One region of the Pandoraea sp. SD6-2 genome, then DNA from elsewhere that is predicted to be linked to it. Evidence: predicted binding sites of a transcription regulator. Region 1 holds the regulator's gene; each other region holds the start of a gene.

Evidence for each region. The regulator sigma-54, encoded in region 1, starts transcription at its own class of promoters, with help from an activator protein. The targets are predictions, from matches to a motif close to TGGCANGNAANCTGCTTT.
Region 2: a site for sigma-54 is predicted at 8,489-8,506, ahead of C266_RS25260 (ammonium transporter). Genes of this name have one in related genera too.
Region 3: a site for sigma-54 is predicted at 5,474-5,491, ahead of C266_RS15310 (acetyl-CoA acetyltransferase). Genes of this name have one in related genera too.

Annotation. Positions count from the first base shown of each region.
Region 1 covers NZ_KB944454.1:506,469-517,030, forward strand. The annotation lists gene C266_RS18605 (KpsF/GutQ family sugar-phosphate isomerase) at 1-505, shown strand, start outside; gene C266_RS18610 (HAD family hydrolase) at 517-1,086, shown strand; gene lptC (LPS export ABC transporter periplasmic protein LptC) at 1,110-1,769, shown strand; gene lptA (lipopolysaccharide transport periplasmic protein LptA) at 1,766-2,464, shown strand; gene lptB (LPS export ABC transporter ATP-binding protein) at 2,490-3,260, shown strand; gene C266_RS18630 (RNA polymerase factor sigma-54) at 3,355-4,842, shown strand; gene hpf (ribosome hibernation-promoting factor, HPF/YfiA family) at 4,985-5,338, shown strand; gene ptsN (PTS IIA-like nitrogen regulatory protein PtsN) at 5,575-6,030, shown strand; gene hprK (HPr(Ser) kinase/phosphatase) at 6,108-7,073, shown strand; gene C266_RS18650 (PsiF family protein) at 7,233-7,559, shown strand; gene rapZ (RNase adapter RapZ) at 7,732-8,607, shown strand; gene mutY (A/G-specific adenine glycosylase) at 8,609-9,781, opposite strand; gene mutM (bifunctional DNA-formamidopyrimidine glycosylase/DNA-(apurinic or apyrimidinic site) lyase) at 9,867-10,562, opposite strand, start outside.
Region 2 covers NZ_KB944458.1:3,772-14,333, reverse strand. The annotation lists gene pagP (lipid IV(A) palmitoyltransferase PagP) at 1-626, opposite strand, end outside; gene C266_RS25285 (acetaldehyde dehydrogenase (acetylating)) at 1,361-2,305, shown strand; gene dmpG (4-hydroxy-2-oxovalerate aldolase) at 2,338-3,357, shown strand; gene C266_RS25275 (IclR family transcriptional regulator) at 3,441-4,232, opposite strand; gene C266_RS25270 (flagellar brake protein) at 4,232-5,173, opposite strand; gene C266_RS25265 (hypothetical protein) at 5,668-7,176, shown strand; gene C266_RS25260 (ammonium transporter) at 7,246-8,448, opposite strand; gene C266_RS25255 (antibiotic biosynthesis monooxygenase) at 8,787-9,086, shown strand; gene C266_RS25250 (FadR/GntR family transcriptional regulator) at 9,241-9,972, shown strand; gene C266_RS25245 (FAD-binding oxidoreductase) at 10,024-10,562, shown strand, end outside.
Region 3 covers NZ_KB944452.1:57,765-68,326, reverse strand. The annotation lists gene C266_RS15335 (hypothetical protein) at 192-1,001, shown strand; gene C266_RS15330 (SDR family NAD(P)-dependent oxidoreductase) at 1,111-1,866, opposite strand; gene C266_RS15325 (TRAP transporter large permease subunit) at 1,969-3,831, opposite strand; gene C266_RS15320 (TRAP transporter substrate-binding protein) at 3,847-4,866, opposite strand; gene C266_RS15310 (acetyl-CoA acetyltransferase) at 5,530-6,696, shown strand; gene C266_RS15305 (acyl-CoA synthetase) at 6,759-8,366, shown strand; gene C266_RS15300 (hypothetical protein) at 8,363-8,899, shown strand; gene C266_RS15295 (PPC domain-containing DNA-binding protein) at 8,896-9,309, shown strand; gene C266_RS15290 (alpha/beta fold hydrolase) at 9,367-10,146, opposite strand; gene C266_RS15285 (helix-turn-helix domain-containing protein) at 10,274-10,562, shown strand, end outside.

The DNA.
Region 1 (10,562 bases):
GGCCAGCACCACGGCCGCCCTCGCCCTCGGCGATGCGCTGGCCGTCGCGCTGCTCGACGCCCGCGGGTTCGGCGCAGAGGACTTTGCCCGCTCGCATCCGGGCGGTGCCCTCGGCCGGCGTCTGCTCACCTTCGTGCGCGATGTCATGCGTACCGGTGAACGCATTCCGCGGGTGCGCACCGATGCCAGCCTGTCCGATGCCCTGCTCGAAATGACGGCCAAGGGGCTTGGTATGACCGCGATTGTCGATGCCGACGATCGCGTGGTGGGTATCTTTACCGACGGCGATCTGCGCAGATTGTTCAAACGTACGCTCGACTTCACCACGCTCACGCTGGCCGACGTCATGAAGGCCGGCCCGCGCACCATCGGCCCCGATCAACTCGCCGCCGAAGCCGCCGAGCTGATGGAGCGTTTCGGCATCACGCAACTGCTCGTGACCGAGAACGACCGCCTCGTCGGTGCGCTGAACGTCCACGACCTGTTCGCCGCCAAGGTCGTGTGAGTCTCCAGCCCATGAGTCAATCCAGCATCGCCCAATCCACTTCGTCCAACGTGGCCCATGCCGACGCCAACGCGCGCGCGGCTCGCCTGCGTGTCATGGTGTTCGACGTCGACGGTGTGCTCACCGATGGCGGCCTGCGCTACGGCCCGGCCGGCGAGGTCATCAAAACGTTCGATTCACTCGACGGGCACGGCCTGAAGCTGCTCGCCGACGCCGGCATCGTCACCGCCATCATCTCCGGCCGCCACTCCGACATCGTCGCCAAGCGCGCGGCGGATCTTCGCGTCGCCTACGTCTATCAGGGCGTGCACGACAAACGTGCCGCGTTCGAGGATCTGTGCGCCAAGGTGTCGGTGACGGCCGATGTTTGCGGGCATATCGGCGACGACTGGCCCGATCTGCCCGTACTCACACGCGTCGGCTTCGCCGCCTGCCCGGCCAATGCCCACGCCGAAGTGCGGGCGCGTTGCCACTGGATTGCCGGCACGCGTGGCGGCGAAGGCGCCGCGCGCGAGCTGTGCGACTTCATCCTGCGCGCTCAGGGACGTTACGACGCCCTGCTCGCCGAAGCCCTGGCCTGACGCGCAGAGGAAGCCGATCACTCATGGCCATTCAACGCGTCTCATCTGCCTCCCTAATCGCCGTCGTCGCGCTGGCCAGCCTGGCGGCCGGCACGTACTGGCTCGTGCAACGCACGCTGCCTTCCGACGCCGATCGCGCGCCGTATGTGAAGCGGCACGTTCCCGATTACTATGCCGACGACATGGCCATCTCCACGCTGTCGGCGAGCGGGCTCACGCAATACCGCATCAATGCGGTCCACATGACGCATTTCGAGGACGACCAGACCACGGCGCTCACGATGCCCGCCGTGCGTGCGTTCACGCCGGATCAACCGGAAGTGACGGCCACGAGCAAGCGCGGCACGCTCAACGCCGACATGTCGATCGTCGATATGTACGACGATGCCGTGGTCGTTCGTCAGGCCGGACCGCGCGATCCGGAAATGCGCGCGCTGTCCGAACACTTCCAGGTGCTGGTGAACGAAGACATCGTACGCACGGAACTTCCCGTCCAGCTCTTCCGAGGGTCTTCCGTGATGTACGGCGACGGCATGATTTTCAATAACATCTCGCGCGCCGTACAATTGCTCGGCAATGTTCACGGCACGATCCAGCCGGCGGAAATGGGCAGTAAACCCCCGGCCCCGCCCGCCGCAACCAACGCGCCTCCCCAGACCAAACAGGGCTCCAAGACCCCATGACCGATCGCCGCAACCCGCGACCCGTTTTCCTGTCGATGCGTACCCTGCGCGCGCTGGCCACCGCCTTCGCCGTGCTCGGCGCACTGGTGTCGCCGCTCGCCCACGCCGAGCGTGCCGACCGCGACAAGCCGCTCAATATCGAGTCGGATCACATGAGCTATGACGACCTCAAGCAGGTCAACATCTTCACCGGCAACGTGACGATGACCAAGGGGACGATTCTCCTGAAGGCCGATCGCGTCGAAGTGACTCAGGACCCGGAGGGCTATCAGTACGCTACGGCCTACTACAAGCCGGGCGGCCCGCTCGCCTATATGCGCCAGAAGCGCGACGGCCTCGACGAGTACATCGACGGCTGGGGTCAGACGATTTACTACAACGGCAAGACCGAAGTCGCCACGCTCACCACGCAAGCCACGCTCAAGCGCCTGGCCGGCGGCACGAAGGTGCTCGATGAGATCCACGGCAGCGTGATCACGTACGACACGTATAACGAGGTCTATACCGCGAACAGCGGCGCAGATCAGGTCAACGCCAACAATCCGAACGGCCGCGTGCGCGCCACGCTCGCCCCGCGCAATGCAACGGGCGCGAATCAGGCGCAGCCCGGCGGCGCGAGCAAGCCGGGGGCAGCCGCCAAGGGCGATCTGCCGCCGCTGTCTCCCTCAAAAAGTATCGGGAATCCGCGTGAGTAATTCTGCCAACAGCAACGCCTCGAACATCAATCCCGGCCTCGGCCCGGCGGGCAAGCCGAGCGCGCTCGTCGTACGCTCGCTCAAGAAGCAGTACGGCGCCCGTACCGTCGTCAAGGATGTCTCGCTGGACGTGAAAAGCGGCGAAGTGGTGGGTCTGCTGGGCCCGAACGGCGCAGGCAAGACAACGTCGTTCTATATGATCGTGGGCCTCGTGCCGGCCGACGACGGTGAAATTCAGCTCGACGGCAATCTGATCAGCGAACTGCCGATTCACGAACGTGCCCGCATGGGGGTCTCGTATCTGCCGCAGGAAGCGTCGGTATTTCGCAAGCTGACGGTCGAGGACAACATCCGCGCCGTGCTCGAATTGCAACTCGATGCACAGGGCAAACCGCTCAAGCGCGACGAGATCGAACGCCGCATCGAAGCGCTGCTCGATGAATTGCAGGTGAGCCATCTGCGCGAGAATCCGGCGATGTCGCTCTCGGGCGGCGAGCGCCGCCGTGTGGAAATCGCCCGCGCACTGGCTACGCAGCCGCGCTTTATTTTGCTTGACGAACCATTTGCAGGTGTCGATCCGATTGCCGTGCTGGAAATCCAGCGCATCGTGCGCTTCCTGAAGGACCGCGGCATCGGTGTCCTGATTACCGATCACAACGTACGCGAGACGCTCGGCATCTGCGATCACGCCTACATTATCAGCGAAGGCTCGGTGCTCGCTGCCGGCACACCCGACCAGATCGTGGCCGACGAAAGCGTCCGCCGCGTCTATCTGGGCGAGAATTTCCGGATGTAAAGCAAATTTTTCGCATGTAAACCCTGCCCCCGATAGGGAACAGGGCCGGTTCCGCTGGCGTGACAAAGCCTCTACAATGAAGGCGAGATACGCTATGAAACCGACTCTTCAACTCCGCACCTCCCAGCACCTGACCCTCACGCCGCAGTTGCAGCAATCGATCCGGTTGTTGCAACTGTCGACGCTCGAACTTCAGCAAGAAGTCGAGCACGCCCTCACCCAGAACCCGATGCTCGAACGCGAGGACGATTGGCTCGCGGGCTCGGTACGTGTGGGCACGGACGGGTCGCTGCGCAACGAGCGGAGCACGTCGGGCAGCAGCACGAACGACAGCTCCGAACCCGCCAACGGCCGCGACGAAGCCCGCGAACTCGACGGCGAGACGCGCTTCGACGACAACGCCCAGGACAGCGGCAGCGACTGGAGCCTGAACGACTTCGCACGCTCGGGTAGCGCATCGGACGACGACGACAACGCCCGTCCGCAACTTCATGTCGATCACCCCAATCTTCGCGAACACCTGTTGGCCCAGTTGCGCCTGACCAAAGCCAGTCCGCGCGACCGGGCGCTGGTGGAATTCCTGATCGAATCGCTCGACGAAGATGGCTACCTCGGCACCATGCTCGATGAAATTCAGGCAGAAATGCCCGAAGAGCTGGCGCTCGAGACCGAAGAAATCAACGCCGCACTCGCACTGCTGCAGAGCTTCGACCCGGCGGGCGTGGGCGCCCGCACCCCGGCTGAGTGCCTGCGGCTGCAACTCCAGCGTCTGCCCGCGAGCAACGTTCGCACACTGTCGCTACGAATCGTCAGCGATCACCTGGAATTGCTGGCCGCACGCGATTACACCCGTCTGCGCCGCCAGCTGGGCGTGAGCGAAGACAGCTTGCGCGCCGCCCATCAACTGATTCGTTCGCTCGACCCGTTCCCCGGCGCCGCCTATGGCTCACCCCAGGCCGATTACGTCGTGCCCGATGTGCTTGTGCGCAAACAGGGCAGCGGCTGGACTGCGGAACTCAATCCCGATGTCATGCCGCGCCTGCGCATCAATGAGATGTATGCGCGCATACTGCGTAATAACCGCAACGATCCGGGCACCGGCAACTTACAGCAGCAGCTTCAGGAAGCCCGCTGGCTGATCAAGAACATCCAGCAACGTTTCGATACGATCCTGCGCGTGGCGCAGGCGATTGTCGAGCGTCAAAAGAACTTCTTCACGCATGGCGAAATCGGCATGCGGCCCTTGGTTTTACGCGAGATTGCTGATACGCTGGGCTTACACGAATCCACGATTTCACGCGTGACTACCAGTAAGTACATGCTCACTCCATTTGGAACCTTTGAGCTGAAGTACTTCTTTGGTTCACATGTGGCAACGGAAGCCGGTGGCGCAGCGTCATCGACCGCCATCCGCGCACTCATCAAGCAACTCATAGGAGCAGAAGACCCGCAGACCCCCCTTTCCGACAGCCGTATCGCGGAACTGCTGGCAGAGCAAGGGTTCGTGGTAGCGCGGCGCACCGTCGCGAAATACCGTGAGGCCATGCGAATCCCCGCAGTGAACTTGCGCAAATCTTTGTAGGACGGTCCTGGTGTGCCATGTTGGCTCGCTGGGGCATAACGCCGCAGTGCGACATTGCGTCACGTCAATGGCTCGCACTCCCGCTAGCCAGCGTCGTTGATGATGCGGCCTGCACTTCGGCATTTCAGCAAGGAGAGCAGCTATGAATCTGAAGATCAGTGGACATCACCTCGAACTCACGCCGTCACTGCGCGAATTTGTCGTCAACAAGCTCGAACGCGTGTTGAGGCATTTCGACCAGCTCATTGGTGCCGAGGTGATCCTATCTGTCGACAAGACCAAGGAGAAGGCCGGACGCCAGATTGCTAGCGTCACCGTGTATCTCAAGGGCAAGGAAATTTTCGTCGAGAAGTGTGACGAGAATATGTATGCCGCCATCGACAAGCTGATCGACATGCTCGACCGCAAGGTAATGCAATACAAGGACAAGGTTCAGGATCACGGTCGCGAGGCCCTCAAGCACCAGCAACCTCCCGAGGCAGAGCCGCCGCAATGAGCCTGTCCGGGCGAGGTAGTCGCATCGACTGACAGGCATGTGAGTTCGCACGGCGCCACCCAAGCGCATGCACGCCTGTCATAAGTCTGGCATCACCCACCGCGGGGCCGTTGAACGGCCCCTTTTATATGGTTCCGCCAAGTTCCATGGATTGCCGCGGGCACCGTAGCGGGTGGTCTATAATGCGAGGTCAATCGGGGGTTGGAGGGCGACTAAGCGTTCGCCCGCATTACAAGATGAACCGTTTAGTCAAACTCTTACCTGCGTCCAACATCCTGCTTGGACTGTCCGTCACCAGCAAGAAGCGCGTCTTCGAGCAAGCCGGGCTTCTTTTCGAGAACAATGCCGGCCTGTCGCGCGCGCTTGTGACCGACAATCTGTTCGCACGCGAGCGTCTGGGCTCGACCGGACTGGGTGAAGGCGTGGCCATTCCGCATGGGCGTATCAAGGGCCTCAAGCATCCGATGGCAGCATTTGTGCGTCTCGAAGACCCGATTCCCTTCGAAGCGCCCGACAGTCAGCCGGTTTCCCTGCTGTTTTTTCTATTGGTGCCTGAGCAGGCAACGCAGCAACATCTCGAGATTCTTTCCGAAATTGCCCAGTTGCTCTCCGATCGCGCGATGCGCGAGACGTTGAGCCGCGCGCCGAGTGCCGACGAGATCCACGCCGCACTCGCCAACTGGCAGCCCTGAACCGGCGTATGCGCCGGTATCCGCCGCGAAATTCAGAGAATTCGTAGCTCCCACACCCAACCGAACGAGGCGACGCGGTGGAACTGACCGGCATCAACGCGCAGAGCATTTTCGACGACAACGCCGCCACGCTGCGGTTGTCGTGGCTGACCGGCCATGAGGGATGGGAGCGCGGTTTCACGCCCGAGAGCGTGGCCACCGCCACCTCCAGCGCCGACCTCGTGGGTCACTTGAACCTCATCCACCCGAACCGGATTCAGGTGCTGGGTGAGGCTGAGTTGCGCTACTACCAGCGCCTCACGGACGAAAACCGCAAGCGTCATATGGGCGAAGTGATTGCGCTCGAACCGCCGTTCCTCGTGGTCGCCGACGGCCTCGAAGCCCCGCCCGATCTGGTGTTGCGCTGTACCCGCTCGTCCACACCGCTGTTCACCACACCGATGTCGACGGCAGCAGTCATCGACAGCCTGCGTTTGTACATTTCGCGTGTGTTCGCCCCGCGATGCACGATGCATGGCGTGTTTCTCGACATTTTGGGCATGGGTGTGCTGCTCACCGGCGATTCCGGTCTCGGTAAGAGCGAACTCGGCCTGGAACTGATCAGCCGGGGGCACGGACTGGTCGCAGACGATGCCGTCGATTTCGTGCGACTCGGGCCGGATTTCGTCGAAGGCCGCTGCCCGCCGCTGCTGCAAAACCTGCTGGAAGTGCGCGGTCTGGGCCTGCTCGACATCAAGACGATCTTCGGTGAAACGGCAGTGCGCCGGAAGATGAAGCTCAAGCTGATCGTCCAGTTGGTGCGCCGCCCCGACGGCGAATTCCAACGCCTGCCGCTCGAAGCGCAGACAGTGGACGTGCTGGGCCTGCCCATCAACAAGGTCATCCTGCAAGTGGCGGCCGGGCGAAACCTCGCCGTGCTGGTCGAAGCCGCTGTGCGGAATACGATCCTGCAACTTCGCGGCATCGATACTCTCAAGGACTTCATGGAGCGCCAGCGGCAAGCCATGCAGGACCCGGACGGCATGCAGGGCAAGCTGCTCTGAATCCCCCACGGGTGGCGCCCGCCGTCGCCCGAAACGCCGGGGTTTACCGTAATTTCTGCTTTTTTCTGTCAACGCCGCGCGATTGCGGCGCGTTTTCTTTCATGTTGTAATCGCCACGCGGCCCCTTCCCGTGCGTGTCGACCTTATGGAGAGACGATCATGAAAAAAGCACTCGCTGCATTGCTTCTGGCATCCCCGCTGCTCGCATCGCCCGTATTTGCCCAGACGGCCGCCCCGGCGCCGGCTGCCAAGGCAGCCAACGCCCAACAGAACAAGATGAGCACCTGCAACACGCAAGCCGCCGACAAGAAGGGTGACGACCGCAAGGCGTTCATGAAGGAATGCCTGTCGAACAAGCCGGCCGCCGCAGCCAAGCCGACCCAGCAAGAAAAGATGAAGACCTGTAACGCACAGGCTGGCGACAAGAAGGGCGATGATCGCAAAGCGTTCATGAAGTCGTGCCTGTCGAACAAGCCGGCAGCCTGACGCCTTTTCCCCGCCAACGCATACCCAGCGGCGCCCTACGGGCGCCGCTGTCGCGTGTGCAACGCTTTTTTCTCGTGAAACGAGAGAAATCCTCGGGAACGTTCTTGTTTCTGTCGGCTCGACACCCGTAAGACACAATCGCTTACCATCATGGTTGTATTCGGGGAATGTCATGAAGATCGTACTGATTACCGGCGTTTCGGGTTCCGGCAAATCGCTGGCCTTGAACGTCCTCGAGGATGCGGGTTACTACTGCGTCGACAATTTGCCGTCGCGCTTCCTGCCTGAACTCGCCGAATATCTCGAAACGCAGAACTACACACGTCTAGCGGTCGCCATCGATGCGCGCAGCGGCGGCTCGCTCGCCGATCTGCCACCGATCATCGGCGGACTGCGCCGCTTCGGCCACGACGTGCGGGTGTTGTTCCTCAACGCCACCACGCAAACGCTCGTGCAGCGTTTTTCCGAGACGCGCCGCCGTCATCCGCTCTCTGTCCTGGGCGACGATACGGTGTCGGCCACTGGCTCGCTCGTCGAAGCGATCGAGAAAGAGCGCGAAATGCTCAATAGCGTGACCGAACTCGGTCACCAGATCGACACCAGCAATTTGCGCGCGAGTGCGCTGCGCCGCTGGATCCGTGAATTCGTCCAGCACGATCACGCCGGACTCACGCTGATGTTCGAGTCTTTCGGATTCAAGCACGGTGTGCCGCTGGACGCCGATCTCGTGTTCGATGTCCGCTCTCTGCCCAACCCCTATTACGACGCGCAGCTTCGTCCGCTAACCGGCCGCGATCAGCCGGTGATCGACTTCCTCTCGGCCATTCCGGAAGTCGACGAGATGACCAACGATATCGGCGCGTATCTGCAGAAGTGGCTGCCAAGCTACATGCGCGACAACCGCAGCTATCTGACGGTGGCGATCGGCTGCACGGGCGGCCAGCACCGCTCTGTCTTCATCGCCGAAACGCTAGGCGAGCGCTTCCGCGCGGAAGCCAGCGTGCTCGTGCGGCATCGCGAACTCGCTCCCCTCGAGCCCGCAGCCTGATTCAGGCCGGCAGGCAGAGTTGGCCGTCGCCCGGCGAAACAATGCGCAGGGCGTCGGCAATCTTGCGGATCGGCGACGGCAATCCGGCCGCGGCGATGCCTGCCGAGTCGAGCCACGCATGGGGGGCGTCGCCCGAACGGGCAGCAAACGCCCCCTGCGCCGAAGCCCCGGATAGCGTTACCAGCCACGGGCGCAAGTGCAGCCGGAAATGCGTGAAGACGTGTGTGAGCCCCTGCAGCGGCACAAGCGACTGCACGGTGCCCTGCGCGGCGCCAAGGGCGGCGGCATGGGCGCTCAGACGCTCACGCAGCGACGCATCGTCCGCCTCGCGCTCCCCGGTGGGCGGTGTCAGTTCCGGCAAGCTCCATAGCCCGCCCCAGATGCCACTGTCGGGGCGCCGCTCGAACAGGATGCGCTCGCCCGAGCCAATCACCAGCACGTCGACGTAACGCTCAGGCTGAACCTTCTTCGGCTTGGACGTCGGCAATATCCGCTCGCGTCCCGTCGCATGCGCAACGCAATCGCTGTCGAACGGGCACTCGCCGCAACGCGGCTTGCCGCGCCCGCATAGCGTCGCGCCGAGATCCATCATCCCCTGCGTGTAGGCGGGCAAATTGCTTCCGGGCAGCAACGATTCGGCCAACGCCCACATTTCCCGCTCGATTTTCGGCGTGCCCGGAAATCCCTCGATACCGAACACACGCGCGAGCACCCGCTTGACGTTGCCGTCGAGAATCGCGGCGTGCGCATCGTAAGCAAACGCGGCAATCGCGGCGGCCGTCGAGCGGCCGATACCCGGGAGCGTGGCGAGCGTCTCTGGGTCCGTCGGGAAACGTCCGCCATGCTCGGCGAGCACGACCTGCGCGCAACGATGCAGGTTGCGCGCCCGCGAGTAGTAGCCGAGGCCGCTCCAGAGCGCCATCACATCGTCCTGCGGCGCGTTCGCCAGCGCGGCGACATCGGGGAATCGCTCAAGAAATCGCGCGTAATACGGGATCACCGTGGCAACCTGCGTCTGCTGCAACATGATCTCGGACAGCCAGATGCGATAGGCATCGCGCGTGTTCTGCCACGGCAGATCGTGGCGGCCATGCTCGGCCTGCCAAGCGATCAGACGCTCGGCAAAAGTGCCCGCAAGCGAGTTGGCAGGAAGGTCGCTGGACGATTCGTTCATATCGGTTTTTGGGGGGCATCTTGTACGGCGATGGGCGGCGGCCGGGCCGGACTTTCCGGTCATCCCGTTTGCCGCCGCTGCTGCGTCATTTCTGACAGTGCGGGCAGAAGAACGTGGAGCGCTGGCCCTGCACGATCTGCCGGATTGGCGTGCCGCACACGCGACATGGCTGTCCGGCACGGTCGTAGACAAAATACTCCTGCTGAAAATAGCCGCTCTTGCCGTCGCTACCCACGAAGTCGCGCAACGTGCTGCCACCTTTCTCAATGGCTGCGGCGAGCACATCCTTGATCGCTTTTGCGAGCTTTTCCGCGCGCGGCCGGGAAAGTTTGCCTGCCTGCATGCGCGGGTGGATGCCAGCACGGAACAGACTCTCCGACGCATAGATGTTGCCCACGCCCACGACGATGTTGCCTGCGAGCAATGCCTGCTTGATGGCAACCGTACGCCCGCGTGTGCCGGCATACAACCGCTGACCGTCGAAGTCGTCTGTCAGCGGTTCTACCCCGAGACTGGCGAGCAGCGGATGCATGAGCACGTCGCCGGCCGAGCGCGGGTGGAACAGCACCGCGCCGAAGCGGCGAGGATCGCGATAGCGCAGCGCGCACCGCTCGAACACGAGGTCGATGTGGTCATGCACGCCGGCGGCGGGCAACGCGTGCGGCTCGGACATGACGCGCAACGTGCCGGTCATGCCCAGATGCACGAGCAGCCAGCCGGGGGCATATTCGAGCAGCAGGTACTTGCCGCGACGGGTTACGCCGACGAGCGTTTCGCCACG
Region 2 (10,562 bases), on a different contig from region 1:
AACAACACGTTGCCGTTGCCTTTGCCGCCCGGCACGTAGGCGGTCGACACGGATGCACGCCCCACGCCGATTTCTGCGAGGGGCAGCGCGGCAGGGAAGGGCACGCCGCGGAGCGTGTCGGAGCGCGACATCAGAAAGACGGTGTAGCCGAGGCCGAATCGAACTGGGCCGGCATTCGCGATGTTCCAGATTCGCCCATAACCCGCCATTGGCGACCAGTCGTTGTGCGAATCTTTGAACGCCATGGCGTATAGCATGCGTGAGCCGTTCTTGCCGTCGGACAGCACGCGGCCGTAGCCGAGCCCCCACGGGTTTTCGTTGTACTGGGCGATTTTTTCGCGGGTGTACGCGAAGCGCAGGTGATGCGTATGCAGCGGCACGTACAGATCGCTTGCGCCTTGTGTCGCCACGTCGCGGAATTCATCGACGATGGCGCCGGCCCAGGTCGAAATGCCGCCGGGAGCGTCGTTGGCCTGCGCTGCGAGCGGCGACAGGAATATCGATGCGGCGCCGAGGGCGGCGAGCGAGCGGTGCCGAGTGCGTGGCGGCTTCAGGCAGGGGGAGGCAAGCGGTGCGAGTCGAATCGATAGCGCGAGCCGCCCGTTGAGTCGGGGGTTCGTAGGCATGGTTGAGTGTGTCTTCTTGCGAGAAACGTGTCGACGGCAAGTGTCGACATCGTGCGGACAAAGGGACATGGCGGACATTGGCGGCATTACCGCAATGCGTCGCGTGACCGGCATTCAAGTCTCTCTAGACCTCACCGTCATCGCAAAAGTTCGAAACGCCGTCATTTTGCACGAATGCTCACTGACGAAGCGTTGATTGACCCAACCTGTTGCGCGGCAAAGATGTCCTTTTGCGTCAATGAGATATCGCGGATATCGACGTGTTATTCACCGGGTTGTGAACATTTTCTGTGGATAACACCGAGCGGTGCAGACCCGGTGGTGCACGCCTCGGGCCGCGCGAAGACTGGCGCTCCACAGGTTACCGGGAGGGCGCAGCAAATGCGCGCCGCATTTTTCCTCCACCCGATCAAGGACTTGAGTCGTCTATCCGCGAGTTGTCCACTGGCTTGCAAACAGATTCTGTGGATAACCCATCCTTGGCTAAACCCGCGCCACGCCTTGTTTTGCAGCACACGGCACAACTTTCGCGCGCGGCAATTCTTCCCTGTCGAATCAGCGACTTGTCATGCTTTTCCGCAAGTTATCAACGGGCTTGTGAACAAAAAGTGTGGATAAGCCATGCTCGTCATTGATCTCAATATATGAGATCAATGTTTACATATTGACATTTAAGTTGTCGCGGAATTACGATGCGCCTCATACCGGCGGACGGACACGTTCAGGAGACGACAGTGACGGAACGACACAAACAGAAAGTGGCGATCATTGGCTCGGGCAACATTGGCACCGACCTGATGATCAAGGTGATGCGTAACAGCGAGCATCTGGAAATGGGGGCGATGGTCGGTATCGATCCGGCCTCGGATGGTTTGGCGCGCGCGCAGCGGCTGGGCGTGCCGGTCACGGCCGGCGGTATCGACGGTCTGCTGGCGATGCCGGGCTTCGAAGACATTCGCATTGCATTCGACGCCACGTCGGCCAAGGCGCATGCGCATCACAACGCGCTGTTGCAAGCGCGCGGCGTGCAGGTGATCGATCTGACGCCTGCGGCCATCGGCCCGTACGTGATCCCGTCGATCAACCTCGACGCGCATCTGGACGCGCGCAACATCAACATGGTGACGTGCGGCGGTCAGGCGACGATTCCCATGGTGGCGGCTATCTCGCAAGTGGCGAAGGTGCATTACGCGGAGATCGTCGCATCGATCTCGAGCAAGTCGGCCGGTCCCGGCACACGCGCCAATATCGACGAGTTCACCGAAACGACGTCGAAGGCGATCGAAGTGCTGGGCGGTGCCTCGCGCGGCAAGGCGATCATCGTGCTGAACCCGGCCGAGCCGCCGCTCATCATGCGCGATACGGTGTTCGTGCTGTCGGAGCCGGGCGATCAGGCTGCCATCGAAGCCAGTATTCAGGCGATGGTCGACAAGGTGCATGCCTACGTGCCGGGCTACCGTCTCAAGCAACAAGTGCAGTTCGAGTTGTTCGACGCTTCGCGGGCGCTGAACGTACCGGGGCTGGGTAAGCTCACCGGCTTGAAGACTTCGGTCTTCCTCGAAGTGGAAGGTGCCGCGCATTATTTGCCGGCCTACGCGGGCAACCTCGACATCATGACCAGCGCCGCGCTGGCCTGTGCCGATCGTATTGCCGCCACTCGCCTGGCGCTTGCCGCTTGAACGTCGCGCGCTATCAGGAGACACATCCCATCATGACGCAGAAAAAGCTCTATATCTCCGACGTGACGCTGCGCGACGGCAGCCACGCGATTCGTCACCAGTACAGCATTGCCAACGTGAAGGCGATTGCCGCCGCGCTGGATGCCGCCCGCGTCGATTCCATCGAAGTGGCGCACGGCGACGGCCTCGCCGGTTCGAGCTTCAACTATGGCTTTGGCGCACACACCGATCTCGAGTGGATCGCTGCCGTAGCGGAGACGGTGACGCATGCCAAGGTCGCCACGCTGTTACTGCCGGGCGTGGGCACCGTGCACGATCTGCGCGAAGCCTACGACGCCGGCGCTCGCGTGGTTCGTGTCGCAACGCACTGCACCGAAGCCGACGTCTCCCGCCAGCACATTGCATACGCGCGCGAGTTGGGCATGGATACCGTCGGCTTCCTGATGATGAGCCACATGACCACGCCTCAGCATCTGGCCGAGCAGGCCAAACTGATGGAGTCGTACGGCGCGACCTGCATCTATGTGGTCGATTCGGGCGGTGCGCTGGGCATGAACGATGTGCGAGACCGCTTCCGCGCATTCAAGGATGTGCTCAAGCCCGAGACGCTTACGGGCATGCACGCCCACCACAACCTGAGCCTGGGGGTGGCGAACTCCATCGTGGCCGTGGAAGAGGGCTGCGATCGCATCGACGCCAGCCTTGCGGGCATGGGGGCAGGCGCGGGGAACGCGCCGCTGGAAGTGTTCATCGCGGCGGCGTCGCGTCTGGGCTGGAACCACGGCTGCGATCTGTACACGCTGATGGACGCGGCCGATGACATCGTGCGTCCGCTGCAAGATCGTGCCGTGCGGGTGGACCGTGAGACGCTGGCACTCGGCTACGCCGGTGTGTACTCGAGCTTCCTGCGTCACGCCGAAGCTGCTGCGGCACGCTATGACCTCAAGACCGTCGACATTCTCGTCGAGCTGGGGCAGCGTCGCATGGTGGGCGGTCAGGAGGACATGATCGTCGACGTTGCGCTCGATCTGCTCAAGCGTCGCGCTGCCTGACGTAGCATCTCCGACGCGGTAGCGATGCCGGCCCCCGCCTCTTCAGGCAGGGGCCGGCTTTTTTCGTCTGTCGATGACGGGAATCAGCGTGCGCTGCCGGACCACCCGAGCTGACGGCTGATCTGTGCCGCGGCGTCTTTCACGCGTGGCACGAGTTCCTGCATGCGCTCGCGGCTCATGTACTTGGTCGTACTCGAGACACTGATGGCGGCCACGATATGTTGGCTTGCGTCGTACACCGGGGCCGCTACGCAGCGGATCTGCGGGGTGTCGTCTTCCAGATCGAAGGCGTAACCGTGGCGGGCATAGTCATGCATGCGAGCGAGCCATGCCGCCGTGTCGATCGGATGCGAGGGCCGCTCCGCCTGATAGTGCTCGAGCTGCGCCTGCCATTGCGCTTTGTCCTGATCGAGCAGCAGCGCCTTACCCACGCCGGTCACGCAGATCGGCTTGCGACCGCCGATGCGCGAGCTGATTTCCACGGCGCGTTGCCCCGGCAATTTGTCGAGGTACATCACCTCCCAGCCATCGGCGACGGCCAGATGCACGGTGTCCTGCGTCTCGCTCGCCAACTGCTCCAGCGTCGGCCGGGCGACACGCGGCAAGTCGATCTGACGATACGCGAGAAAACCCAACTCGATGAGCTTGTTGCCCAGGCGATAACCGCGACGCGGTTCGAATCGCAAATACCCCGCGTGCACCAGGGCCGATGCAATGCGATGCGTCGTCGACGGCGTGATGCCGGTGTGCGCGCAGAGGGCCGGCACGGTGTCGATGCCGGCGGCGACCGCTTCCACGATATCGAGACCGCGGAAAAGTGTCTGACTGGCGAGTGTGCGGGGCCGCTCGGCCGGCACAGACTTCGGCTTTGCCATCAGGCCCCCCCGAGCGCGAGCAGGCGCTCATAGACGTAGCACTTCAGTGCGACGTAATGCGAGGGTTCGAGCACGGGCAATTCGATGCCGTGAAGATAGCTTCCGTCATCGCCTTGGTGAACGCCGCGAATCGTGCCGGCGGCGTCGATGGGCATGTCGATATCACCGACACGCACGCGAAACGCCAGTTGCATGCTTTCGCCGGGTGCGCCAAGCGATGTGTCCGCCAGCAGTGAAACGCCTTCGGCGCTCACGTCCTGTAGCAATGCGAGGTGACGCGCCTCACCCGCGACGACCGACGCGATCAGCTTCGCAGACACGCGTTGCGAACGGCGCAGTACCTTGCGGCGAATTTGCGCGGGTGCCGAGAGAATGGCGTAATCGAACGGCGCTCGCTCGACACGTTCGACGGTACAGACGAAGTGGTAAATGTCCTCCCCCGAGAAAGTCCACAGTTCAAGCCGCTCGCTCACTTGCAAGGCGGGAGGCGCAGTGCGGCCGGTCGGCGCCGTGACGAACAGCATCTGATTCGGTGCATGACCAATGACGCGCGTGCGCACCCGCTGCGATCCGGCCCCTGGCGGCAATTGAATTTGTAGCCAGTCGCCGGGGCGCAGATTGAGGTCGGTGAGCGCGTACTGCGGTGGGGGTGTCCCAGTGGCGGACGTTGGCTCGCCGGTGGCCGGCACCGGTGACGGAGCCACGTCGGCCAGCGTCGCGTCGTCTTCGCCGAGATTCGCCACCCGGTGCGGCGCGAACGAGGTGAAGAGCCAGTCGCGTCCGGCCTGCGTGGGAATCATGTCGCCTTCGGCGAGCAACGGTTCTCCGTTTTTATCGACGATAGCCCAGGGCAGGGCTTCTCCCAGCGGCATCTCGTCGGGTGTGAGCGGGACGAGGGGAAGCGCGGTGGCGGCAGACGCTTGAGAAGGGGTGTTGGACATAAGGAGCTAGGGGGCGCGACAGGTGCGCTCGCGTTAGGCCGTCGAAAGGTCGTGATCGTTGGCCGATTGGCAGGGGTGGCATCGGCACACTGGCTTTGCAGCGATGTCAGCGAAGTGGGGACTCGCCAAAGCGTGCAAACAGGGCCGCAGATGTCAGGTTTGGCGAAAGTCTACCGCGCCGCATTGGCACTTGGCGAGAGGGGGGCATTCCCGCGCTTGTGCAAGCTGCGTAAGTGGGTACTCGCTGGGGAGGGGGCTGTGCGCGACGTTCGGTGCCGTCGAGACCGGATTGCCGGGGCCGGCGTGCGTGTCCGCTCGACGGGGTGCTACGCGTTCGGCACCGTCTGTCTATAGTCGACGGTTTGCCGGCACGCCCGGCGGCGACGATGTGGGAGGGAGCGATGGGGTACCCGAACGGTGTAGGCGCAAACGGTGGGAACGTCAGCAGGCGCACGACGCCAGACATTGATCTGGCGGACATACATGAGGCGTCGGTGCAGCATCGCTCCGGGGCAAATGGGCTTGGCGAAGGTCTGGAGCGAACAGCTAACGCGGCCCGCAACGCACGGCGCAACGGCATCGACGCGTCGCCTCGTATCGACCCTGAGCTGGCGCGTGCATTTGCCCAGGCGTGGGCGGGATTGTGGGTGAGTACCGGGCCATGTCAGCACTTCTACCGCAAGGAGTTCGATCTTGCACACAAGCGAGATGCGCGTCTGGGCGACACGCTGGCGCAGGTCGAAGCGATGTTGGCGCCCACTCACGGCGACGCCGCGCTCGCGGCTCCCGGCCTTTTCGTCTCCGGCGGCATCGCGGTCGAGCAGGTGCACCGCGATATTGCGCAATGGCTCGAGACGATCGCCGCGACGGGCGACCGGGGGTGGCACTTTCGAGGGGCGCGCGACGCGTTGTCCCTGGTCGGCAATCTGTCGATGCTCGCGATCATCGCCGCGTGCTTTCATCAACAGGGGGCAACGGAGGGTGACGGCCCGCAAGCCACCGTTCGCGGTGCTGCGCTAGCGAACACGCCATTCGGGGTGCCCTGGGCCGACTGGACGCTGCTGGCGTTCGAGGGCGCGAAGGGGGTGATCACGCAGTCGCTCGGTTCGCCGACGCTGATTCGTCATCACGCGGTCGACGAAGTGCTCAAACGCATGGACGCGGGGTGCCGGTTGCTGGAGGCGTGTGTCGCGATGCCGCCGCCGACGGAACCTGCATCGTGGCGCAACACGTTAGGCGCGCTCACGCGGGCTCGCGACGTGGCGACGCTTTTCACATTTGCCAATACGGCGATACCGCCCGCGCGACTGGGGCTCTGGGCGCCGTCGTGGTTCACGAGTCCGCCGGCCGAAATCAACGGCTACCGGGGCATCTTGCGCGTGGCGGGTCTCATGCTCGATTCCTGTCGCGCAGTGACGAGTCTGCTGGGCACATGGGCGCGCAATACCGCGTTCACGCTTGACGCACAAGACTTGACGCATCGGTGGCAGTTGCTTTGTGCGCGGCTCGCAGACGTGCCTGCTGCGGACCAGACGGCGGTGCTTCACCGCGTAGCGCGCATGACGCAGCTCTGCGCGCACTGCGACACGCCGCTCCTGACGAAGATCGCATCGCATGACGCGCTGCGCGAGCACTTACTCGCTTCGGGCGGGTCGTTGACGGCAAGCGAGATCGATTGCGCTTGCGAGCGGTTCGGCGTGCTATGCCATACGTCATGCGTCGATGGCATCAGCTATCTGAGCCTGAAACCGGGGGAGAGTCCTTGGGGACATCGCTGGACGGGCGACGCGTGGCGGTGGGGCGTTGCAACCCCGGCGCGCGCGTCGTATCGGCTATTGCTGCTGTATCAGCACTGGAGTTCGGCGCTGCTGGAGCGGGCGGTGTCGTCGTCATCGTGCGCGGGAGCGGCGCGCGATGTCGAATCGCCGCCGGACGACCCGGCGGGTGTGACGCGCACACGGTCCGGTGTTGCGCATATCGATGTTGAATCGACTCGGGTCTGAGTGGGTGGCGGCAGCACGTCGCGCTGACGCACGAAGGCAAACAATGATTGTTTGTCTTCACTGGCGCACTTACCAGTTCGTCTCGCGTTCCGGTGTCGCGGTGATCTTGTGGATCGAGAGGTCGGCGCCGTAGTACTCCTGTTCGTCGTCGAGCCGCAGACCGACGCTGCGCTTGATGATGCCGTACACGACGTAACCTCCGGCGAAGGCAATCGCCACGCCCATCACCGTCCCGGCAACCTGCGCGACGAAGCTCACGCCGCCCAGTCCGCCGAGTGCCGTCTGTCCGAAGATGCCTGCCGCCAGTCCTCCCCAGATGCCGCACACGCCATGCAACGGCCAGACGCCGAGCACGTCGTCGATGCGCAGCCGGTTCTGCGTCACCGTGAAGAGCCACACGAACAGGCCGCCCGCGACGGCACCCACGACGAGGGCGCCGAGCGGATGCATGACGTCCGAACCGGCACACACGGCGACCAGCCCCGCGAGCGGGCCGTTGTGAACGAAGCCGGGGTCATCCTTGCCGATCCACATCGCCACGAGAGTGCCGCCGACCATCGCCATGAGCGAGTTGACCGCGACCAGCCCGGAGATGCCGCCCACACGCTGCGCGCTCATCACGTTGAAACCGAACCAGCCGACGATCAGAATCCACGCGCCGAGGGCCAGAAAGGGGATCGACGACGGCGGATGCGCGGCCACTTGCCCCTGCCCGTTGTAGCGTCCCCGGCGTGCGCCGAGATGCAGCACTGCCGCCAGCCCGATCCAGCCGCCGACCGCATGCACGACCACCGAGCCTGCGAAATCGTGAAAGGGCGCACCCAAGACACGCGTGAGCCAGTCCTGAATGCCGAGATGTCCGTTCCACGCAATGCCCTCGAAGAACGGATAGATCACGCCGACAAGGAAGAAGGTCGCCACCGACTGAGGGTGAAACTTCGCACGTTCGGCAATGCCGCCTGAGACGATGGCGGGAATCGCGGCCGCAAACGTCAGCAGGAAGAAGAAGCGAATCAGCGCGTAGCCGTTGTGTTCGGACAGCACCGTGGCGCTCGACCAGAAGTCGACGCCGTACGCCAGCGGATAGCCGATAAAGAAGTACGCGAGTCCGGAGACGGCAAAGTCGGTCAGGATCTTGACGAGGGCGTTGACCTGATTCTTCTTGCGGACGGTGCCGAGTTCGAGAAACGCAAAGCCGGCGTGCATGGCAAGCACCAGGATCGCGCCGAGCAGAAGGAACAGCACGTCGCCGGGTGTATTGGAATTGGGCATGAATGTGCTCTTTTGGTGCAAACATAAAGAAGAAGGAAGATATGCAAGAGCGATGCCAGCATTTTTCAGGTATTTGATTTTTATCGATGTTTTGTCAGGTGAAGTGAAAATGGGGTGGCGGACTGCACGCTCATGGTGCTGTGTGGCCGACGGATGACCGAAGTCCGTGCGCAGACGCGAGTGACGCAAGTGGAAAATGCGGAATGGTAGGGGGGGGCGCCGCATGCGATGCATCACACGAATGTGCGGTATAGAATCGAGCGTTCTCGCGGCGCCTTCGTGCGACGACAACAGGATCGACACTCGCACCACTACACCCAAACCCTCTAGGAAATCCGATGATCTTTGAAATTGCCCAGATCGAAGTGAAGCCCGGCAGCGAAGCCGCGTTCGAGCAAGGTGTGGCGAAAGCCGCACCGCTGTTCAAGGGCTCGAAAGGCTGCCACGGCATGCGTCTGCTCAAGTCCATCGAGCAGCCGACCCACTACAGTTTGGTGGTGACGTGGGAAACGCTCGAAGACCACACCGTCCACTTCCGCAACTCCGAAGCCTTCCAGCAATGGCGCGCGCTCGTGAGCGATTGCTTCACCGCGCCACCGAACGTGAGCCACGTCACGGAAGCGCTGATCGGTTTCTGAGCGTCGCAACGCAGCAAAAAAAGGCGGTGGCGGAGCAAGACTCCCCGCCGCCTTTGTCATTCATGGTGCGGGAGTCTAAGGGTTAACTCGGTGGTGAATGCTCAAAGTTTTCATATAACATGCAAACCAGAAAAATATGAGATGCCGCGAGAGGATGACGACCAAGCCCAAGACCCTGACCGAGCAGGTTGCGCAGCAGTTGCAGGACGCTATCCGGCAGGGCACCTATCCCGTCGGCACGAAGTTGCCGACCGGCAAGCAACTCTCCGAAACGTACGGGGTGAGTCAGGCGGTGATCCGTGAGGTCACGGAGCGTTTGCGCTCGCAGGGCCTGATCGATAGCCGGCAGGGGGCGGGGGTGACCGTAAAGGCGCGCACGCCGTCCAGCGGTTTTCAGGTTCCCGTTGGGCAAGACGCGGCGGATCTCGCCAGCGTCTACGAATTGCGACTCGATCTGGAGAGCACCGCTGCGGCGCTCGCCGCGGTTCGTCATACCGACGAAGACATTCGCCGGCTCGCCGACATTCTGGAAAAGCTGGAAACGAATCTGTATCACGCGGACAACGGGGTGGAGTACGACACCGCGTTTCACGCCGCCATTGCGCGCGCCACGCATAACCGTTACTACGCTGACCTTTTGCAGTATCTGAACCTGCAAATCCGGCAGGTCGTGCAGGCGGCGCGCACGAACACGCTGCGTCACGAAGGGCTCGCCGCGCAGGTGCATCAGGAGCACGTGGCCGTGTTCAACGCCATCAAGGCACGCGACCCGTTGCTGGCGCGCGCGGCGTCGCTCTCGCATCTGCTGCGTGCTTCGGCGCGTCTGGGGCTGACGCTGCCTGGACGCGACGTCATCACTGGCGCCATTGCGCCGACCCGGGCCTGACCCTCGTCAGATGCCATCTTCTGCACCGTAACCCCCCCGACGCGTGATCCTATGACCCTCTCCGCTTTTGCTCAACGTCTTATCGACGCTGTCGGTGCCGACAGTGTATTCACCTCGCCCGACGACGTGGCCCCGTGGCTGGCCGACTGGCGCGGCATGTATCGCGGCAACGCTCAGGCCGTCGTGCGTCCGCGAACGACGGAGGACGTCGCAAAAGTTCTCGCGCTTTGTCAGAGCACGGCGACGCCGGTCGTGCCGCGCGGCGGCAATACGGGCCTGTGCGGCGGCGCGACGCCCGACACCTCCACGCAGAACGTGGTACTCAGCCTGGATCGCATGAATGCCGTGCGTAGTCTGGACACCATCGCCAACACGTTGGTCGCTGAAGCGGGCTGCATTCTCGAAGACCTTCAACGCGCGGCACGCGACGCGAATCGTCTGTTGCCGCTCAGTCTCGCGGCCGAAGGCTCATGCCAGCTTGGCGGCAATCTGGCGACGAACGCCGGCGGGGTGAACGTCGTTCGCTACGGCATGACGCGCGAACTCGTACTCGGCGTGGAAGCCGTGCTGCCGAACGGTGAAATCCTGCA
Region 3 (10,562 bases), on a different contig from region 1:
GCCTGACGCCAGTGGGGCCGGTCGGACGCACTTTCTCCGGCACCAACGGCACGAACGTCCATCCCGAATCATTTCATCGCTTCCACTTCACAAAACAGTGAACGCCATTCCGATGATTCTTGTTTTTGCACAACTAATATGTTAGTTGTTTATTTTGCAATTCGCGTTGATTCAGACACAGGAGACAAGTCATGATTACAGAGCGTCAGTTGAAGTTCAGGGAACAATACAAGTCCGACATAAGCCCGATGTACAACGGCATGCTGCATATCATCGTGATGTATGTCGTGGCGATTGGCGCGGTATGGTATGCCGTCAGCCGTTTGCAGAATCCGACTTGGGAATGGTTCCTGATCGTTCCGGTTTTTCTGGCGGGCAACTTCGTCGAGTGGTTCATGCATCGATTCGTCATGCACCGTCGGGTGGATGTGTGGGGCCTGCGCGAGATCTACAACCGGCATACACGCCAGCATCATCAGTACTTCACCGACCAGTTGTCGACGATCGACACGACGCGTGAGTTCCGGATCGTGTTCTTCCCATGGCGTGTGCTGATGACGCTTGGTATTGGCGGCGGGGTCATCGGTTATGCGACTTCATGGATACTGAACGCCAACGCTGGCTGGATGGTGTTCCTGACCATGGTCGGTCAGTACGTCATTTATGAAACCTTCCACTACTGTTGCCACTGTCACGAGAACTGGTTCGTGCGCAACATGCCGTTCATCAACACCATTCGGCGCCATCACACCGCCCACCACAACATGGGCATCATGATGAAATACAACATGAATCTGACGTTTCCGATTGCCGACTGGTATATGGGAAGCAGCGATTTGCGTCGGGGCCTGATTGGCCATCTCTTCAATGGCTACAGCGAAAAGCATATCAAGAGCGAGTTGAAGCCGATCATTGCAAAGTTCAAGGACGATCACTCGCAAGTCACGCTGGACGGCCCGATCCTCACCGACGAGGAACGCAGGGCAATGACGGCCCTCTGACCGGTATGCGTACTATGCGCGAGCGGCTGTCGCGCGTCGGGGCCACCGCGATAGACAGGACTCGCCCTGTGTCTATCGCGGTCATGCGGAAAGATTGGACGGCGCCGCCTCAGATCTCCAGAATCCCGGCTGCCACAAAGCCGCCGTCGACCGGCAGGATGTGACCTGTCACGTAAGACGCGTCGTCCGATGCCAGAAAGCTCACCGCGCCAGCGATCTCACTGGGCTGCCCGTAGCGGCCGAGGGGCGTCGTCTCCGTATAGTGGCGGCGTGAGACGTCGGAGTGCAGCACCTGCGTGAGCGGCGTGTCGATGGGGCCGGGGGCGACGCCGTTGGCGGTAATGCCGAAGGGCGCGAGTTCAATGGCCATCTGGCGCGTGAGGCCGATGACGGCGGCTTTCGACGTTCCGTAGGCCGTGCGTCCTGCGCTGGCCAGAATGCCCGCCACGGACGCCAGATTGATGATCCGTCCCCAGCGCTGTTCGCGCATGAGTCGCGCGGCGTGCTGCCCGCACAGCAGCGTGCCCGTGAGGTTCACGTTCATCACCTGATGCCAGTGATCGAGTGGATAGTCGAGAAACGGGAATGTCTTGGCGATCCCCGCGTTGTTCACGAGCACATCGCAACGCCCATACCGTTGCGCGATCTGTGCGAAGCCATCGGCAATCGATGCGGCGTCGCCCACATTCATCCCCAGCGCCCACGCCTTGCCACCCGCCGCGTTCAGCTTCGCCGCCGTCTCACCCGCCGCGCCTTCGTTCAGATCGGCGACAACGACCGTCATGCCGTCATTCACCAACCGTTCGCAGATAGCGGCGCCGATACCCATGCCGCCGCCCGTGACAACTGCTACTCTCTCCATCATGCTATGGACTCCTAAATTTATTGACTTCTACAGCACGGGCTCCGCCGCCAGCAGCGCGGCGGAGCCCGTCGGTAATATCGAGAAACCGTTAGTGGGAGTGTCTTACTTCAGAAAGCCGATCGAGATCCAGGGGATGAAGACCACGATAAGCAGTGCGATGAGCAGCGCGCCCATGTAGGTCCACATCCGGTTGAACACCTTGTCCGGCGACGTCTTGCCGATGGCGCACGCGGCGTAGAAACCGACGCCGAGCGGCGGTGCGAACAGGCCCATGCCCATCGACAGGATCACGACCATCGCGTAGTGCACATCGTGAATGCCCAGCGAGCGGGCGACCGGAAAGAGCAGCGGCCCGAACAGCACGATGGCCGGAATGCCTTCCAGCACGCTGCCCAGCACGATGAACACGACCATCGAGATGAGCAGGAAGCCGATCTGTCCGCCCGGTACGCCATGCATCAGCCCGACGAGCTTGGCGGAGAAGCCCGACTGCGTGAGCGCCCAGGCCATGGCGGTGGCCATGCCGATGATGAGCAGGATGGCGCCGGAAAGTGCCGCCGTTTCCGTGAGCAGCGGATACAGGCGCTTGAAGTTCAGGTGCTTCTTGAAGGCATGGACGAGCAGGCCGATCACGATCGTGTAGGCGATACCGATCGTGGACACTTCCGTTGCCGTAGCGGCGCCTTCGATGACGGCCGTGCGGATCAGAATCGGCAGAGCGAGTGCCGGCAACGCCACGATGAACGTCTTGCCGATCACGCTCCACGGCGCGCGGCGCGCCGCACTGGGAGCCTCTTTGCGCGAGCGCGTGAAGCACACCACGACGATGGCCAGCGTGGCGATGACGGCAGGCAGCAGGCCGCCAACAAAGAGCGCCGTGATGGACACACCGCACACCGCACCGATGGTGATGAGCACGAGGCTGGGCGGAATCGTCTCCGTCATGGCGCCGGTCGACGAGAGCAGTGCGACGAGGTCTTCCGGTTTCGATCCGCGTCGCTGCATTTCGGGGAAGAGGGCTGGCGCCACGGCTGCCATGTCGGCAGCCTTCGACCCGGAAATACCTGAGACCAGGAACATCGCACCGAGCAGCACGTATTGCAGGCCGCCGCGCACATGGCCGAGCAGCGAGGCCATGAATTCGATCAGGCTGCGAGCAAGCCCGCTCATCTCGATCAGCGCGCCGAGCAGCACGAACAGCGGCACCGACAGCAGGATGAGGCCCGACATGCCCTCGTCCATGCGACTGACGACAATCTGAAGCGGCGCGTCGGTCACGAGTGCCAGATAGGCCAGCGTTGCCGTGCCGAAGGCAAAGGCGATCGGAATACCGCCTGCCACGCATGCACCGACGATCAGTACGAAGAACACCAGCAGGTTGTAGTTGCCCATCGCGATGAGTGCGGGGCGGCCGAGCCAGAGTGCGGTGCCGAGCGCGGCAACGACCAACACGCCAAGACCGAACTGGCGCAGGGTCGAGCACCGCGCCATGCGCGAGATGGCCGCGACGAGCATCAGCGCTGCGCCGACCGGCAGGGCGGCGGCGCGCAACCCGTCGGGGATTTCGAGCGCGGGCGTGGTGATGTCCATCTGTTCGATGGCATGCGTGTACGCGGGCATGATGATGAGCGCGACGAACACGCAGACCGTGAGCGCAGCCATGGTCTGGAACCAGTCGCGCCATGCCGCCGGGAGTTTGTTGACGATGGCGGACAGGCGCATGTGTTCGCCCCGGTCGAGCGCCAGAACCGCACCGAGCATCGATAGCCAGATGAACAGGATCTGCGCCAGTTCGTCAGACCAGGTGATCGGATTGTCGAACCCGTAACGCGAGATCACGCCCGCGAGCAGGATGAGAGTTTCCGCCACCACCAGCAGCACGGCAGCCGCTTCGGTGACTTTCATCACCGCGCGGTTGACGTGGCAGAAGAGGCGGGCGAGCGCGTGCGTCGGCTCGGCCGTCATCGTCAACGTGTCCATTTACGCGAGCTTCCCGGTGTACTTTTCCAACGTGGTCCACGCTTCGTCACCAAACTTCTTGTGCCATTCGGCATAGAAGCCGGCGGCGCGAAGCTTCTCGCGGAATTGCTCGTTGTTCGGTGCGTTGAACACGAGACCCTTCTGCTTGAGTTCGGCCATGACGCCGTCGTTGAGCTTGCGCACGTCGTCGCGTTGCGCCATCGCCGCGGCGTTCACGTTGGCGGTGACGATTGCCTGCAAGTCCTTGGGCAGCTTGTCCCATTTCTGCTTGTTGGCGAGGAACCAGAAGCCGTCCCACATGTGGTTCGTCATCGACACGTACTTCTGCACTTCATACAGCTTGGCCGTGGTCAGCAGCGCGAGCGGATTCTCCTGCGCTTCGACGATGTGCGTCTGCAAGGCCGAATACACTTCGGCGAAGTTGATCGATGTCGGCGACGAGTCGAAGGCACGGAACATCGACGTCCATAGCGGGCTCGTCGGCACCCGGATCTTCAGGCCCTTGAGGTCGGCCGGCGAGTTGATCGGGCGGCTGCTCGTGGTGATCTGGCGGTAACCGTTTTCCCAGATCTTGTCGAAGGCGAACACCGATGTCTTGGCGATCTGGCCGCGCACATGCGCCCCGAGGTCGCCGTCCATCGCCGCCCACACCTGACCGTAATCCTTGAACGCGAAGCCCACGCCCGAAATCTGCGCCGAGGGCACCAGCGTGCCGAGAATCAGCGGCGAGAGCGTGAAGTAATCGATGGCGCCCGAACGGATCTGGCTCAGCATGTCGCTATCGGTGCCGAGCTGGTTGTTCGGGTAAATCTGGAAGTCGATACGGCCCTTCGATTGCTCTGCGATTTTCTGCGCCATCTCTTTGGCGCGAATGTTCATCGGATGGCTGATGGGCAGGTTGTTGGCGAACTTCAGCGTGAATTCTGCGGCGCGGGCCTGCGTCTGATACAACCCCGTGGCGGCAGCGGCCGAAGTGGCGGCCACAACCTTGATGAAGTGGCGGCGGTCCATATTGCTCATACTGCATGTCTCCTGATTATTGGTTTGGTGACTGCGTCTGATGCGCGAGGCGTGCTGTCGTGTTGCCCTGCAATGCCCCGGCCAACTCCTAATGCAAGCGTGAAGCGACTCGCAAGTGGCTTGGCTATCTTACGCAAGTCGAATGCCAGATCGCAGCCCAGGCGGGAAAACCCTTATCTTGTTAAGCACTCATGAAGTCCCGCGCGTGTCGGGTTGCCTCGCTGCGCTTCCTTTTATCTGGCGGAACCCGCCGTGGCGGTACGTCGGCGCCGCGAGCGCCGTTTGCTGCATCTGCGAGCGGAGTCCGATCGGCACCCGGATGCGGTGCGACACCTGTCGCATTTGCCGCCCGCCTTGCGACACCTGTCGCATGTGATCGACGACAGCGATGCGACAGGTGTCGCATGCCGCCGTGCCCGGCCGGTTGTGTTGCAGCACAGCAAATACATTTCGTTTGGTGTGCATCCGAATTCACTTGATGCCGTAGTGGATGCGGCTTTACGCTTACGTCAATTGCGAAAGCGCCACAAGCGCGAGCATCGCAATCGAGCTGCAATGCGCCGTGGATGCCGTTAGCGCGTCATCGGCGTGGGGAGGTGCCCATGTCTGGCATCGAAATTGCTCACCGGAGTCTGGATGACCCCATTTTTCCGGAGACACTTCATGGTTGCTGCATGCCTTACCGGCTGGGCCCACTCCCAGTTCGGAAAACTCGACAACGTCGATGCCGAAGTCTTGCTGGCCGATGTCGCACAAGCTGCGCTCGACGACGCGGGCCTCGCGCCCGAACAGATCGATTCCATTCACGTCGGCACTTTCAATGGCGGTTTCCTGTATCAGGACTTCCCGTCGTCGCTCGTTTTCAACCGAATTCCCGGCCTGCGCTTCAAACCGGCCACGCGCTACGAGAATGCGTGCGCGACGGGGTCGGCCGCCGTGTATGGCGGACTGCAATCCATCGAAGCGGGCAAAGCCACGCACGTGCTCGTGATCGGCTTCGAGAAGATGACCGAACTGGCGACGCCGCAGGTCGGCGAGGTGTTGCTCAAATGTTCCTACGCACGCGAAGAGGCCGACATTCCGGGCGGTTTTGCGGGCGTGTTCGGCACCATTGCGCAAGCGTACTTCGACCGCTATGGCGACCAGTCCGACGCCCTCGCACGCATTGCGGCGAAGAACCATCGCAACGGTTCGGTCAATCCCTACGCACACATGCGTCGGGACTTCGGTTACGACTTCTGCCGCAATGTCTCCGAGAAGAATCCGTTCGTGGCCGGGCCGCTCAAGCGTACCGATTGCTCGATGGTGTCGGACGGAGCTGCCGCGCTCGTGATCTCGTCTGCCGACGTGGCGCGCACGATGCCCAAGGCCGTCGGCTTTCGCGCGGCGGTGCAGGTCAACGACTACTTGCCGCTCTCGCGTCGTGACCCGCTGGCGTTTGAAGGCGGACAGCACGCCTGGCGTCAGGCACTGGGCGTTGCCGGCGTCTCGCTCAAAGACCTGTCGCTGGTCGAGACACATGACTGTTTCACCATCGCCGAACTCATCGAGTACGAGGCGATGGGGCTCGCCAAGCCGGGGCAGGGTGCAAACGTGGTGGCCGAGGGGTTGACCGAAAAGAACGGTCTGCTGCCGGTCAATCCGTCGGGCGGGTTGAAGGCAAAGGGGCACCCGGTCGGGGCGACAGGCGTCTCCATGCACGTCATGGCCGCCATGCAACTGACAGGGTCTGCGGGTGAGATGCAGATCCCGAACGCGAAGCTCGCGGGCGTCTTCAACATGGGCGGGGCGGCAGTGGCGAACTACGTGAGCATTCTCGAAGCGCGCTGATACGTTGCACGACAGTGTCAGGCAGGTTGCCCGGCGTTGGCCGGGCAAGACAGACAGCAAGACTGAGAAAGAAGAAAGAGGAGACGAGCGAAATGCTCAAGAAGGTCATGAATCTCGGCCGGCTGCTGGCCGACGTTGCCCGGCGTCATCCTGACGAACCCGGCGTGATCATCGGTGAGAAGGTCAGCACGTGGGGCGAGATCGACGCCCGCGTGAACGCCGCCGTCGATGCCTTGCGCAAGCTGGGTGTGCGCCGTGGCGACAAGCTGCTGGTGCATTCGCGCAACAACCTGCCCATCTTCGAGAGCGCGTGGATCGCCTTTCGGCTGGGCGCGGTCTGGGTGCCGACGAACTTCCGTATCACCCCACCGGAAGCCGCATATCTGGGGCAATCAAGCGGCGCCTGCGTGATGATCTACGACGCGGGCTTCGAGGGGCATGTCGACGCTGTGCGTGCCGCCTCGCCGGCGTTGCGCCATGTCATTGCGCTGGGCGCGCCGCGCGCGGGTGAGATGCACTACGAGACACTGGTGGCCGAACACCTCGGCGCCCCCGGCTATGAAGCGGAAGTCGAGTACGAAGACCCGTTGTGGTTCTTCTACACATCGGGCACGACCGGCCATCCGAAGGCGGGTGTGCTCTCGCATGGGCAGATGGCTTTCGTCGTCACCAATCATTTGGCCGATCTGATGCCCGGCATCACTTACCGCAGCCGCTCGATGGTGGTGGCGCCGCTCTCGCACGGGGCGGGCATTCACGCCATCGTGAATACGGCACGCGGGGCGGCCAGCGTGCTGCTGCCGGGCGAGAAGATGGACGCGGAGCAGGTCTGGCAGGCCATCGAGCGTTATCGCGTCGACAACATGTTCACGGTGCCGACCATCGTCAAGATGCTGGTCGAAGACCCGGCGGTGGATCGCTACGACCATAGCTCGTTGCGCTTTGTGATCTATGCCGGGGCGCCGATGTATCGCGCGGATCAGAAATACGCGCTGCAAAAGCTGGGCCGAGTGCTGGTGCAGTACTACGGTCTGGGCGAGGTGACGGGCAACATCACGGTACTGCCGCCGTGGCTGCACAGCGACGACGACAACGCGCCCGACGCGCGCATCGGCACTTGCGGTGTGCCGCGCACAGGCATGGAGGTGGCGATTCTCGACGAGCATGGCGAGCGTCAGCCACCGTTCGCCTCAGGCGAGATCTGTGTGCGCGGGCCGGCGGTCTTCATGGGGTATCACAACAATCCGGACGCGAACGCCAAGGCGTTCAAGGACGACTGGTTCCACACCGGCGATCTCGGGCATGTGGATGCGCAGGGTTTCCTGTACATCACGGGACGCGCCTCGGACATGTACATCTCGGGGGGCTCGAACGTCTACCCGCGCGAGATCGAGGAAGCGTTGCTCACGCACCCGGCCGTGTCGGAGTGCGCGGTGCTTGGCGTGCCCGACCCCAAGTGGGGCGAGAGCGGGCTCGCAGTGGTGGTCGCACGGGAGGGCATGGCCGCTCAGGCCGACGAACTGCTCGGACATCTCGAAGCGCGCATCGCCCGCTACAAGTGGCCGCGTCGCTTCATTTTCTGGAATGCCATGCCCAAGTCGGGCTACGGCAAGATCGTGAAGAAGCAAATCAAGACGATGCTCGAAGAGCAAGGAGACTATCGACTATGAAACCTGCGCTTTCACGGATCTATCGGCATGCAGGCGCCCCCACGTTACCCCGTGTGGAAGACTGCGTGTTGAGCGGGCAGCACGAACTGCGCGTGACGATCCGGTCTGGTGCGAATCTCGGAGAGGCCTTACGCGCGGCGTTATCCCGCTATGCGTATGGCGGCGGCGTCGGCCGCTTCTGCGCGGGCACCGCGCGAGGTCTGCGGTATCACATGATAGAGAACACCGCTGACACGGAGCGCCCCTTCGGCTATGGGGCGCCGGTCGACGAAACCCGGGAGGTGGATCTGATCGGCGGTGCGATCACGGTCGGCCGTACGGCCGACGGTGCCACGCTGTTGCATTGCCATGCGGGGTTTTCCGACCCGTGTGGCGAATTGCATGGCGGTCATCTGATTCTCGATCACACCTGGGCCGGAGACGAGCCTGTGGTGATTCGCCTGTGTCTGTTCGAGCACGGCGGCTACGTGACCGCCGATGACGACGAGACGCGCTTTCACCTGCTCCATCCCGTCGCCGGAGGCCTCTCATGAGTACAGCGCTGGATGTTCCGGTGGCCATCGAGAACGGCACGCTGGGCAGGTTGGTCGTGGCACGTCTCAAACCGAATCAGGACCTGACGGAGAGCATCGAGGCGCTGTGCGCGGAGCATGGCATCTCGCGGGCCATCGTGCGCGGCGCGGTGGGGAGTCTGATTGACGCACGTCTGGCATTTCGCGCGGGTGACGGCTGGCGTGAGCAACTGGTGAGCGGCCCCGGCGTGGAAATCCTCAATGTGTTCGGCGAGGTGGATGTCCGGCCCGATGCCGCGCACACGCTGCCCATGCTGCATGGCATGGTGGCGGACACAGAGGGACGCATGTTCGCAGGACGCTTCGTGCGTGGCGGCAATCTGTCGTTCATCACGATCGAAGTGACGTTGCAGGAGTGGTTGCCCGCGTAGTCGCCGCCAGCGACGTGCCGCGTGAGGCGAATGGGGAGTCTGGGGACTCCCCATTTTTCAATGAGGTTGAGCGGCGGTTTCGCTGTCGCTTCGCAAGAAGGATTCGATCGCGGCGACCAGCGCGAGAGGCGTCTCGTTCATCGGGTAGTGGCCGGCGTTGCCGAGAACTTCGACGCTGGCGTGCACATAGCGTTGCAAGTACGTCTGCGTCATGAGTGCGGTGTTGAACGTCGGATCGTTTTCGCCAATCAGCACCTTGACCGGCAGCGTGCTTTGAAGCGCATCGCTGAAGTCAGTGTCGGCCCAGGCGCGGAAATAGGCCGCGAATGCCTGTGCGGACGAATGCGCCGCCGAGTATTGCGCCTTCCATGCAATCCATGACGGCGGCAGACGCAGGCCCGTACTGCGCGCGATGATCGTCTTGCGATGGTCCAGCGATGTTGCCGCGTCTTCGAACAGCGCGCGCCGGGTGGCGTCGAACGGTACGCCGCCGCAGGGCACCGGGGCGACGGGCACGAGTTTGCGTATGCGGTGAGGGGCGAGGGCCGCGACCTTCTCGATGGCCATGCCGCCCATCGAATGGCCGATCAGGCTGAAGGTGGACAGACCGAGGGTATCGGCCAGATCGATGGTGTCCTGCGCGATCTCGGCGATCGTATAGGCGCCGGGGGTGTCGCGCATGCCGCCGTAGCCGCGGTAGTCCATAAAGACGTAACTGAACTCGTCATGTGACAACCACGGTTCGCACTCATGAAATGAACGAGCGTCGCCGAACCAGCCATGCAGCACGATGACGGCATGCGGGCCGTGACCGGCGCGGTGATAGGTATTGGGCATTTTGACTCCGGGAGCGGGTGTTGAGACATCCGGCGCACGCAATGGCGGCCGGATAACGACGCTAATCGTAGTGACCCTGCGGCGTGCCCGCTGCCGATGCTGGGTCATTGTCTGTAGAATCCGGGCCATGCGAAATACGCTGATCGATCCCTACGAACATTTGCCGCGAAGTGTGGTGGTCACGGCCAACGACTACCCGGCGGGACTCACATTTCCAGAGCATGCCCACGCGCGCGGGCAATTCGCGTTCGCGTCGCGAGGCTTGATTACGGTGTCGACGCCGCAGGGCCGGTGGTTCGTGCCGCCGCAACGTGCTTGCTGGGTACCCGCCGGTGTCTCGCACGCCATGACGATGAGCGGCCCGGTGACCATGCTCAATACCTTCGTGACGCCGCATGCCTCGGGGGCCGCCGGTT